One region of the Peribacillus sp. NPDC096379 genome, then DNA from elsewhere that is predicted to be linked to it. Evidence: riboswitches for the same ligand, from Rfam matches in the RefSeq annotation. Region 1 holds a riboswitch; each other region holds the start of a gene.

The links. Region 1 has a riboswitch for glycine ahead of ACIQZI_RS15290 (MFS transporter). Riboswitches for the same ligand answer to the same signal wherever they lie in the genome.
Region 2: it holds a riboswitch for glycine, as region 1 does, so the genes downstream of both, gcvT (glycine cleavage system aminomethyltransferase GcvT) here and ACIQZI_RS15290 (MFS transporter) in region 1, are expected to answer to the same signal.
Region 3: it holds a riboswitch for glycine, as region 1 does, so the genes downstream of both, glyA (serine hydroxymethyltransferase) here and ACIQZI_RS15290 (MFS transporter) in region 1, are expected to answer to the same signal.

What each region holds. Positions count from the first base shown of each region.
Region 1 is NZ_JBIWFD010000003.1:243,724-246,888, reverse strand. Features, by position in the region: gene ACIQZI_RS15295 (APC family permease) at 1-1,244, shown strand, start outside; glycine riboswitch at 1,432-1,533, shown strand; gene ACIQZI_RS15290 (MFS transporter) at 1,742-3,142, shown strand.
Region 2 is NZ_JBIWFD010000001.1:1,077,265-1,080,429, reverse strand. Features, by position in the region: gene gcvPA (aminomethyl-transferring glycine dehydrogenase subunit GcvPA) at 1-376, opposite strand, end outside; gene gcvT (glycine cleavage system aminomethyltransferase GcvT) at 390-1,499, opposite strand; glycine riboswitch at 1,563-1,649, opposite strand; glycine riboswitch at 1,653-1,740, opposite strand; gene ACIQZI_RS05115 (DEAD/DEAH box helicase) at 2,082-3,165, shown strand, end outside.
Region 3 is NZ_JBIWFD010000005.1:72,657-75,821, forward strand. Features, by position in the region: gene sdaAA (L-serine ammonia-lyase, iron-sulfur-dependent, subunit alpha) at 1-119, opposite strand, end outside; gene ACIQZI_RS19880 (serine dehydratase beta chain) at 119-631, opposite strand; gene glyA (serine hydroxymethyltransferase) at 647-1,897, opposite strand; glycine riboswitch at 2,160-2,262, opposite strand; gene ACIQZI_RS19890 (amino acid permease) at 2,620-3,165, opposite strand, start outside.

The sequences.
Region 1 (3,165 bases):
CTGCTTATATATATGGTTTTGCAGCACAGTCTACAGGCGGTATGTTGCCATTAGCGTATTTAATCGCGATGGTTGCGATGATGTTTTCGGCATATAGCTATGGCAGGATGGCTGCAGCGTTCCCGGTTTCCGGTTCAACGTATACGTATACACAACGTGCGATTCATCCGCATTTAGGCTTTTTTGCCGGCTGGGCCATGTTTATGGACTATGTATTAGTGCCTTTAATCGTCTTTATGGTTGGTGCTTCCTATGCCAATGCATTAATTCCATCCATTCCATATTGGGTATGGGTATTCATTATTGCTGGAGTTATTACTGTTGTAAATATTCTCGGAATTGCAGTGGCAGCAAAAGCGAACCAAATTTTAGTGTTATTTATGGGAATCGTTGTTGTCATCTTCGTTGTTTTTTGTATGAAGGCGATTATGGTAGAGGATGGTGCATCGGCTTTAGTATCGATTACTCCGTTCTTTAATAACGAAACATTCGTAATGTCAGCCATCATTTCAGGTGCAGCCATGGCATGTTTCTCATTTTTAGGATTTGACTCGATTACAACCTTATCGGAAGAATCAGTGAATCCCAAAAATGATATTTGGAAAGCGGCCATTCTTTCTTGTTTAATCGGTGGCGTTATTTTTATCGTGCAAGCGTATGTTGCTCAGCTAGTCTGGCCAGATGTAAATAACTTTAGCTCAGCAGATACAGCATTATTTGATATTGCGAATGTAGCAGGTGGTGCGGTGCTTGTAACACTTTATACAGTAGCGATTATCGTTTCAACTTTTACAGCTGGTTTAACAGGTCAAGCAAGTGCTTCACGTTTAATGTTTAGCATGGGACGTGATGAAGTTCTACCGAAAAAGTTCTTTACACATTTACATCCTAAATATAAAACACCGATCTACAATATTTTATTAATGTGCAGCATTAGTATTGCCGGAGCCCTTTTCTTATCAATCGATTTTGTTGCAGAATTAATGAGCTTTGGCGGTTTAACTGGTTTTATGTTTGTTAACCTATCTGTTATTGTGTATTACTATTTCCGTAAAAAAGAGAAGAAATTTATCCGTTATTTATTAATTCCGGGCCTCGGTTTCTTAATCTGTTTCTACTTATTTATTAATTTATCACCAACGACGTTAAAAGTAGGCTTTATATGGCTCGCAATTGGGGTTGTCTATGCGCTTATTACAACAAAAGGATTTAAAAAGCTACCTCCGAGTCTTATCGATTTGTAATTGGTAGTTTGCATGGCATGAACTTGGTATTATTACTTGAGTTCATGCCTTTTATTTTGCTCTTATTAAGAGACATTATTTATGTTTCGAGGCATCACGGTGACAACAATTAATGAAAGCGTTTTCTATTTTCGGTTAACGTGTTATAATTTAATAATTATTCTAAGTATATAGAAAATATAGATGGATGAAAGTTGCAGGAGAGTGTTTAGTATAAGCCACCGAAGGAGCAAACTTCAATAAGACCCTTGAAGCGAATCTCTCAGGTAGAAGAAACTGCAACTGGACACGCCTCTGGAGAGAGCGTATGAATCGATACGCCACCAAAGGGGAAAGGCTCCAATGAGCTAAACTCTCAGGTAAAAGGACAGAGAAGGGCAGAGAAAAACAGAATGTTTTTCTCTGCCCTTCTTTGTTGTGCCTGCAATTTACACGATCATCATCACTGAAGAGACATAGTTAGTTTAATGGATATTAACCAAAAGGAGAGGTTTACCATGGAAACAAGCTATAAAGGTAATAACAGAATGATAACGGGGATTGTGTTTGGGGTGCTTACTTATTGGCTTTTCTCACAGTCACTAATAAATGTGATACCGGAAGTTCAGTTAGATTTGGGAATTTCATTGGGTCTTTTGAATACAGCCATTAGTTTATCTGGATTATTTTCAGGTATGTTTGTTGTAGTAGCTGGAGGAATATCTGATCGAATTGGACGCAAGAAAATTACGACTATTGGCTTACTATTAAATATAATTGGTTCACTTTGCCTCGTCTTTGCACAGGAGACAGTTCTCTTAATGATTGGGCGTGTGATTCAAGGCTTCTCGGCAGCATGTATTATGCCTGCGACGATTGCTTTGGTGAAAACCTATTTTGACGGTGCTGATCGACAAAGAGCCTTAAGCTACTGGTCTTTTGGATCTTGGGGCGGCGCAGGCATTTGTTCGTTTGCTGGAGGTTTAATTGCTACGTCTTTGGGATGGCGTTGGATCTTTATTTTTTCCATCATATTCACTTTGCTATCTATGTTTTTAATAAAAGATATACCAGAGAGTAAAGCAGAACAAAGCCATGCATCAAAATTTGATTTTTCTGGCTTTGTTATCTTTCTCCTAGTGATGGTCGCTTTAAATGTTGTCATTACACGTGGAGAAGACTTCGGTTGGACAAGCCCCATCTCGTTAACGCTAATGGCTGTCACTGTCATAGGAGGTTGGGTATTTTTAAACGTTGTAAAAGGAAAATCTAACGGATTTATCGATCTTTCTTTATTTAAAAATAACTATTTTACTGGGGCTACGGTGTCAAACTTTTTAATGAATGCTGTAGCGGGAGCACTTATTGTTGCCAATACCTATGTCCAAATGGCAAGAGGATACAGTTCTTTTCAATCTGGGTTACTATCTTTTGGCAATTTAGTTGCTGTATTAGTGATGATTCGTGTGGGTGAAAAAGTATTACAACGAAATGGTCCAAGAAAACCGATGATCTTAGCTTGTCTTTTAGTGATGGCTGGAATTATGTTAATGACCTTAACAATCTTACCAAATTCGGTTTATTCCGTTGTTGTTTTTATTGGTTTTACCGTGTATGGGATTGGACTTGGGCTTTATGCAACACCATCTACAGATACAGCCGTAGACAATGTTCCGCAAGCAAAGGCAGGAGAGGCAGCAGGTATTTATAAAATGTCTAGTACACTTGGTGGCTCATTCGGTTTAGCGATATCTGTGACTGTTTATAGTGTAGTTGAAAAGGCTGGAAATATGGAAGCGGCCGCAAGTATAGGGTTGCTGGTAAATGTTATTTTTGCTGGACTAGCTTTACTAGCTATAGTAGCTACGATTCCAAAAGAAGGTGTCAAGAAATCAATAAAAGAGAGGAAGGCTTCTTAAACTACATTGAGTCATGTACCATT
Region 2 (3,165 bases), on a different contig from region 1:
ATTCACAAATCATCGTTTGAAATTCAAAGATTGCTTGGAGCTCTCCTTGAGAAATTTCCGGCTGATAAGGGGTATACGCTGTATAAAACTCAGAACGAGAAATCACATGGTCAACGATAATTGGTTGATAATGATCGTATACACCAGCACCTAGAAAAGAAGCATAGCGCTTTGCATCGGCGTTTTTCCCAGCCAATTTAGTAAGCTCTTTTAAAAGAGCTGGTTCTGATTTAGCAGGTTTAATCTTGTATTCACCTTGGAAACGTACGCTCTGTGGAATATCACTGAATAGCTCATCTATAGTAGGAACTCCAATTGCGGCTAACATTTCCTTTTGATCTTGGTCAGTCATCGGTAAATAGCGATGTTTAGTCATGAATTTCTCCCCCTCATCCTCTTGGTCGTTTATAAAATGGTGTCTTAGCCACTATGGCTTTCACGCGCTTGGAACGGATTTCAACTTCAACTTCTGTTCCAATTCCCGTATACTCTTTTTTCAATAAGGCAAGACCTACGTTTTTCTTCAATGTCGGCGATTGTGTCCCAGTTGTCACTTCGCCAATCAATTCAGAACCATAGTAAACAGAATAACCATGACGTGGTATGCCGCGTTCCATCATTTCGATGCCGACAAGCTTGCGCGGTGCACCATGTTCTTTTTGCTCGGCAAGAACAGACTTGCCGATGAAATCAGCCTCTTTGTCAACTTTAACCGCAAAACCAATTCCCGCTTCAATTGGCGAAATATTAGGTGTTAACTCTTGACCGTATAACGGGAGCTTCGCCTCGAACCGAAGCGTATCACGAGCACCTAGACCGATTGGTTGAACGCCTTCATCCTTACCTGCTTTGAGAATCGCTTTCCAGAGTATTTTTGCGTCTTCGTTATTACAATACACTTCAAAGCCATCTTCCCCTGTATACCCTGTGCGTGATACGACGAGAGCCGTGACTCCATTAAGTTCCATATTTTCTTTGAAAGTAAAAAAGTCAATCTCACTCAAATTTGTGTTTACAGCTAATTTCTGAAGGACTTTTTCAGCAGCTGGACCTTGAAGAGCAAGCAAAGCAACTTCATTTGAGATATTTGTCAGTTCAACATCTTTAATCAAGTGATCGTGCAGCCAATTGAAATCCTTCTCAATATTGCCAGCATTCACGACTAATAAATAGTCATTTTTCGCTTTCTTGTAAATAATTAAATCATCGACAACTCCACCATTTTCATAGCACAATGCGGCATATTGCGCATGCCCTACTTCAAGCTTGAGAATATCGTTCGTAATCATTCTTTGTAAAAAGTCCGTGCTTCCTTCACCTTTTACAACAAACTCCCCCATATGAGAGACATCGAACAAGCCTGCTTTTGTACGTACTGCTTCATGTTCTTCTTTAATGCTAGAAAATTGGACTGGTAGCTCCCAGCCACCAAAGTCAATCGTTTTACCACCATAATCTGCGTAAATAGTAAATAACGGCGTCCTTTTTAATTCAGTCATACTACGCCTCCTCACATTTTTTTGGGCATAAAAAAAGACAGAGAAGCTCCTCTTGAGCTATTTCTCTGTCCTGAAACCTGAAAGTTTACCTTTAAAAGGCTTTCCCCTTTGGTGGTCTTAAAAGCTTACGCCTTTAGACACTCTCCAGAGTTGCGTCCAACAAGGGTTCTTTTGCCTGAGAGATTCGCTGCTAAGCTTGCTCCTTCGGCGCTACAAATGTAGTCTCTCCCCCAGCCTTCATCCGCATATAATATTGTCTTTTTTGAACATACTATGTAAATAAGGGTTGAACAACTAAAACGGACTTTGCCGACTTTACACAATCTTTATTTCACAGAAAAAGAGGCTACTTTCACCAAACACCTAGAATTCTGTTACTACTATAGTAAATCAAACAGTGGAAGTCTTTCAAATAAAAATCATATTTATTAATAGAAAATTTCAAAATTTATTCGTTACGTTCATACTACCATTAATAATGCTTGAATCGCAATCATCTTTTCACAAAAACCAAACTTTTTTTATATTTATCACCTTAATGTTCGTGTATTAGGTTTTTATATTTAGAAAGGAGCAATATTTATGCAAATTCGAATCAAATTTGACGATGAATGGTCAGAAGAATTTTTAGATAAAGTGGAGAATGATGGTCCTTGGGCGAATTGGGAGCTGTATAAACTTGCAGTTCAAGCGGAAAAGCATCTGGCCATTCCAGAATTTGAAGGACTGCAAGCACCTCATCATCTTAATCAGCTAACACCACTCCCTCATCAACTTGAAGCTGCCCGACAAGTCGTCGAGACTATGAATGGCAAAGCAATTTTGGCTGATGAAGTAGGTCTTGGAAAAACAATCGAAGCTGGCTTAATTATTAAAGAATATATGATTCGCGGTCTCGTGAAAAAAGTCCTGATTCTCGTTCCTGCTTCACTCGTTTCCCAATGGGCGTTTGAGCTAAATACAAAATTTCATATCCCCGCTGTTGTTCAGAGAAAAAGCTATGTATGGGATTCATGCGATTGTATCGTATCATCCATAGATACAGCGAAGCGTAATCCACATAGAGACATCATTTTTAAGCAAGAATACGATTTAATCATTATTGACGAGGCTCATAAATTAAAAAATAATAAAACGAAAAACTACGAATTTGTTCAAAGTTTGAAAAAGAAATTCTGCCTTCTCTTAACTGCTACACCTATTCAAAATAAGGTAGAAGAAATCTTTCATCTTGTTTCTCTTCTTAAACCTGGACATTTAGGAAATGCAGCTCTTTTTTCTGAAAAGTATAAAGGAAAAGGCCGCACCATCTATGAAGATGAACATCTTAAGGAGCTTGTTAATACGGTTATGATTCGAAACCGCCGTGCCGATACTGGAATCGAGTGGACGAAACGTCATGTTGAAACAATTATAATTAAATTCTCACCTACTGAGCAGGCTTTATATGACGCTGTAGCTGCGTTCCGATCGCAATCTGAAGGAGCGGGAAGTGCATTTTCAAGCCTAACCCTCCAAAGAGAAGCATGTAGCAGCAAAGAAGCAGTCTTTACCACTTTAAAAAACATGTCTCAAAAACATGAAAATCCTGCACCTGAATTCATAGAAAAGTTGAATAATCTCTTTGAGACAGCAAAGCAAGTTGAGCGCAATTCAAAGGCAGAGA
Region 3 (3,165 bases), on a different contig from region 1:
ATAATCGTATCTTCGTCTCTTCCTGACTTTTTTGCTTCCACCATTAACATCATTTCACTAATGGACTTTTTTTCCCGTTCACAAGCTTCTATAAGCTCTTTCATAGACTGAATTTCCATCATATCGCCTTCACCAATACTTTCTCTTTCCGTTGATAAGGTTTCGCAAGGATCGAAAAATCATCTCCAGCGCTAAGACGAATCGATACCATCTCATCATCAATCATAAAGATCTTCGATAGGCCACCTCCGAGTGATACACCACCAACCGTGACAACATGATCATCACGTTTTGCTGTTACAATGGTTGTATTTGGGTGGTCCATATACTCGCAAATGTTTTCGAATTCAAACTGGTACTGCATACCACATTCTTTTGCTTTTTCCAATGCGTATTTGATTTCGGAATCATCGGTATTCATCCCGAGTAATCCACCAAGAAGTGCTTTATCTGTTCCATGTCCTTGGTAGGTTTCAGCAAACGAATCATAAAATACAATGTTGGTCTCTTGGGGATAATCTCCTAACAGTTCATAAATAAATTTTCCAATCGATACAACACCAGCTGTATGAGAACTCGACGGTCCGACCATGATTGGGCCGATTATGTCAAAACAACTTTGAAATTCCATGATTCTCCCCCTTTCTTACACCGTTACTGCTTGTTGAAATAACGGATACGCACTACAAATCGCTTTAGTTGTTACTTTTGCTTTTTCAAGAACGGCTTCATCGCCTTTATTTGTTAAAACGTCCGCGATCACTTTTCCGATTTTCACCATTTCTTCTTGTTTCATGCCACGCGTTGTTAACGCAGCTGTTCCGATACGGATTCCACTCGTAACAAATGGTTTCTCTGGATCAAACGGAATCGTATTTTTATTTACGGTAATGCCCACTTCTTCTAATAATTTCTCGGCTTCTTTTCCAGTTAAATTCCATGGACGTAAATCTAATAGGACAATATGATTATCTGTTCCACCAGAAACGAGGGCCGCTCCTTCATTCTTTAAGGTTTCGCCAAGTATTGCCGCATTGTCAATAACTTGGTTGGCATACTCTTTAAAACTTGGTTGTAAAGCTTCTCTGAAAGCAACCGCTTTTGCAGCAATGATATGCATCAGTGGTCCACCTTGAATACCAGGGAATATCGATTTATTAACCGCTTTAATCATCTCTTCATCATTTGTTAAGATGATACCGCCACGCGGGCCACGCAATGTTTTATGTGTCGTACTTGTCACAACATCGGCATATGGAATTGGAGATGGATGAAGTCCAGCTGCTACTAGTCCTGCAATATGCGCCATATCGACCATAAGTTTTGCCCCGACTTGATCAGCAATTTTTCTAAAGCGAGCAAAGTCGATCGTTCTTGGATAAGCACTTGTCCCTGCAATAATCAATTTCGGTTTTTCTTTCTTGGCGATCTCTTCTAATTCATCGTAATCAATGACTTGCGTATCTTCCCTCACACCATAAGATACAATGTCAAACCATTTTCCTGAAACACTAACAGGGCTTCCATGTGTTAAATGTCCACCATGTGAAAGGTTCATTCCCATTACTTTATCTCCAGGCTGAAGCAGTGCGAAGAAAACGGCAAAATTTGCTTGTGCTCCTGAGTGTGGCTGAACATTGGCATATTTAGCGCCAAATAGCTCCGTTACGCGCTCGATCGCTGTTTGTTCTGCCACGTCAACAAATTCACACCCGCCATAATAACGCTTTCCTGGATACCCTTCTGCATATTTATTCGTCATCACGCTTCCCATCGCTTCTAATACATCTTCGCTTACAATATTTTCTGATGCGATTAACTCAAGTGTTTGAAGTTGGCGCTCTCGTTCCTTTTCAATCGCTCCAAAAATAATAGAATCATTTTGCTGTAAACTCATATATACTCCCCCTCAATTTTTTTGTACGACACCATGTTCGAATCCTTTCAACTTAGCTAGTGAAACCACTCTCTCACTATCACTCTTCTTTTCTGAGAAAACTGTGGAGATACGCTCCCGTTTTTGCACGCAAAAAAGGACAGAAAAGGGTAGCGTGACTTTCTCTACCCTTCCCTGTCCTTTTACCTGAGAGTTTAACCCTATGATTCATAGAGTCGTTCCCCTTTGGTGGCGTACTACTTATACGCGCTCTCCAGAGGTGCGTCCGATTGTGGTTCCATCTACCTGAGAGATTTGCTCCAAGGGTCTTTTTGGAACTTGCTCCTTCGGTGGCTTGTTACATTGCACTCTCCCACAACCGTCATTCGCTCATATTTAGTTACTGTTATATTCAGAATAGTTGCATAAGGTAGATCTGTCAAGGTTATTTTGTAAACGCTAACATTTATTTAGATTTGGTTGACTAAAAGCGTGGGTAGTTGAATCGAAACGAATACGATCAAAAAACCTATATAGATGATCAGAACGCACTGAAAAAGTAACTCATTTTGAAAGTAGCGAAGATTTTTATTAATATACAGACAATAGAAGAAGCTAACAACCTATATAGAGTAGGTCGTTAGCTTTAAAAGGACTTTTTCAGTGGCCTCAGATGATTAACACAGGCTTTTTTGCTCTTATTTCATTTATAGGACACGGGCGGGATTTTTGTCCGTTCCCTCTTAATTTCCCACTGTTTTTCTTTGATCAACATGATCCCCCTTTGGTTTCCGCATCTTATAGATCGTAATCAGCAAAATAAACCAAACAGGAGTTATGAACAAAGCAACTCGAGTATCTTCCGCAAGTGCAAGTACGACAAGAACGAACGCTAGGAAAGTAAGGATCAAGTAATTGGAAAATGGATATAGTGGCAATTTAAATTTGTTCACTTTCGCTAGATCTGGTCTTGTTTTGCGGTACTTCAAATGGCTGATGACAGTAATTCCCCAAATAAAGATGAAACATACCGTAGAAATACTTGTAATCAGCGTAAATACGCCTTCTGGCATGACATAATTCAAAACAACGGCTATTAGAATGACAACAGTTGAAAAGAATAATGCATTGGAAGGTACTTTACGAGAAGTAAGTTTTGTAAATGGTATAGGTGCATTTTTATCATTGGCAAGGGAGTATACCATCCGGCTTGTACTGAAAATAGCGCTGTTACATGCTGAAGCTGCGGATGTTAGGACGACAAAATTGACAATACCAGCAGCTGCTGC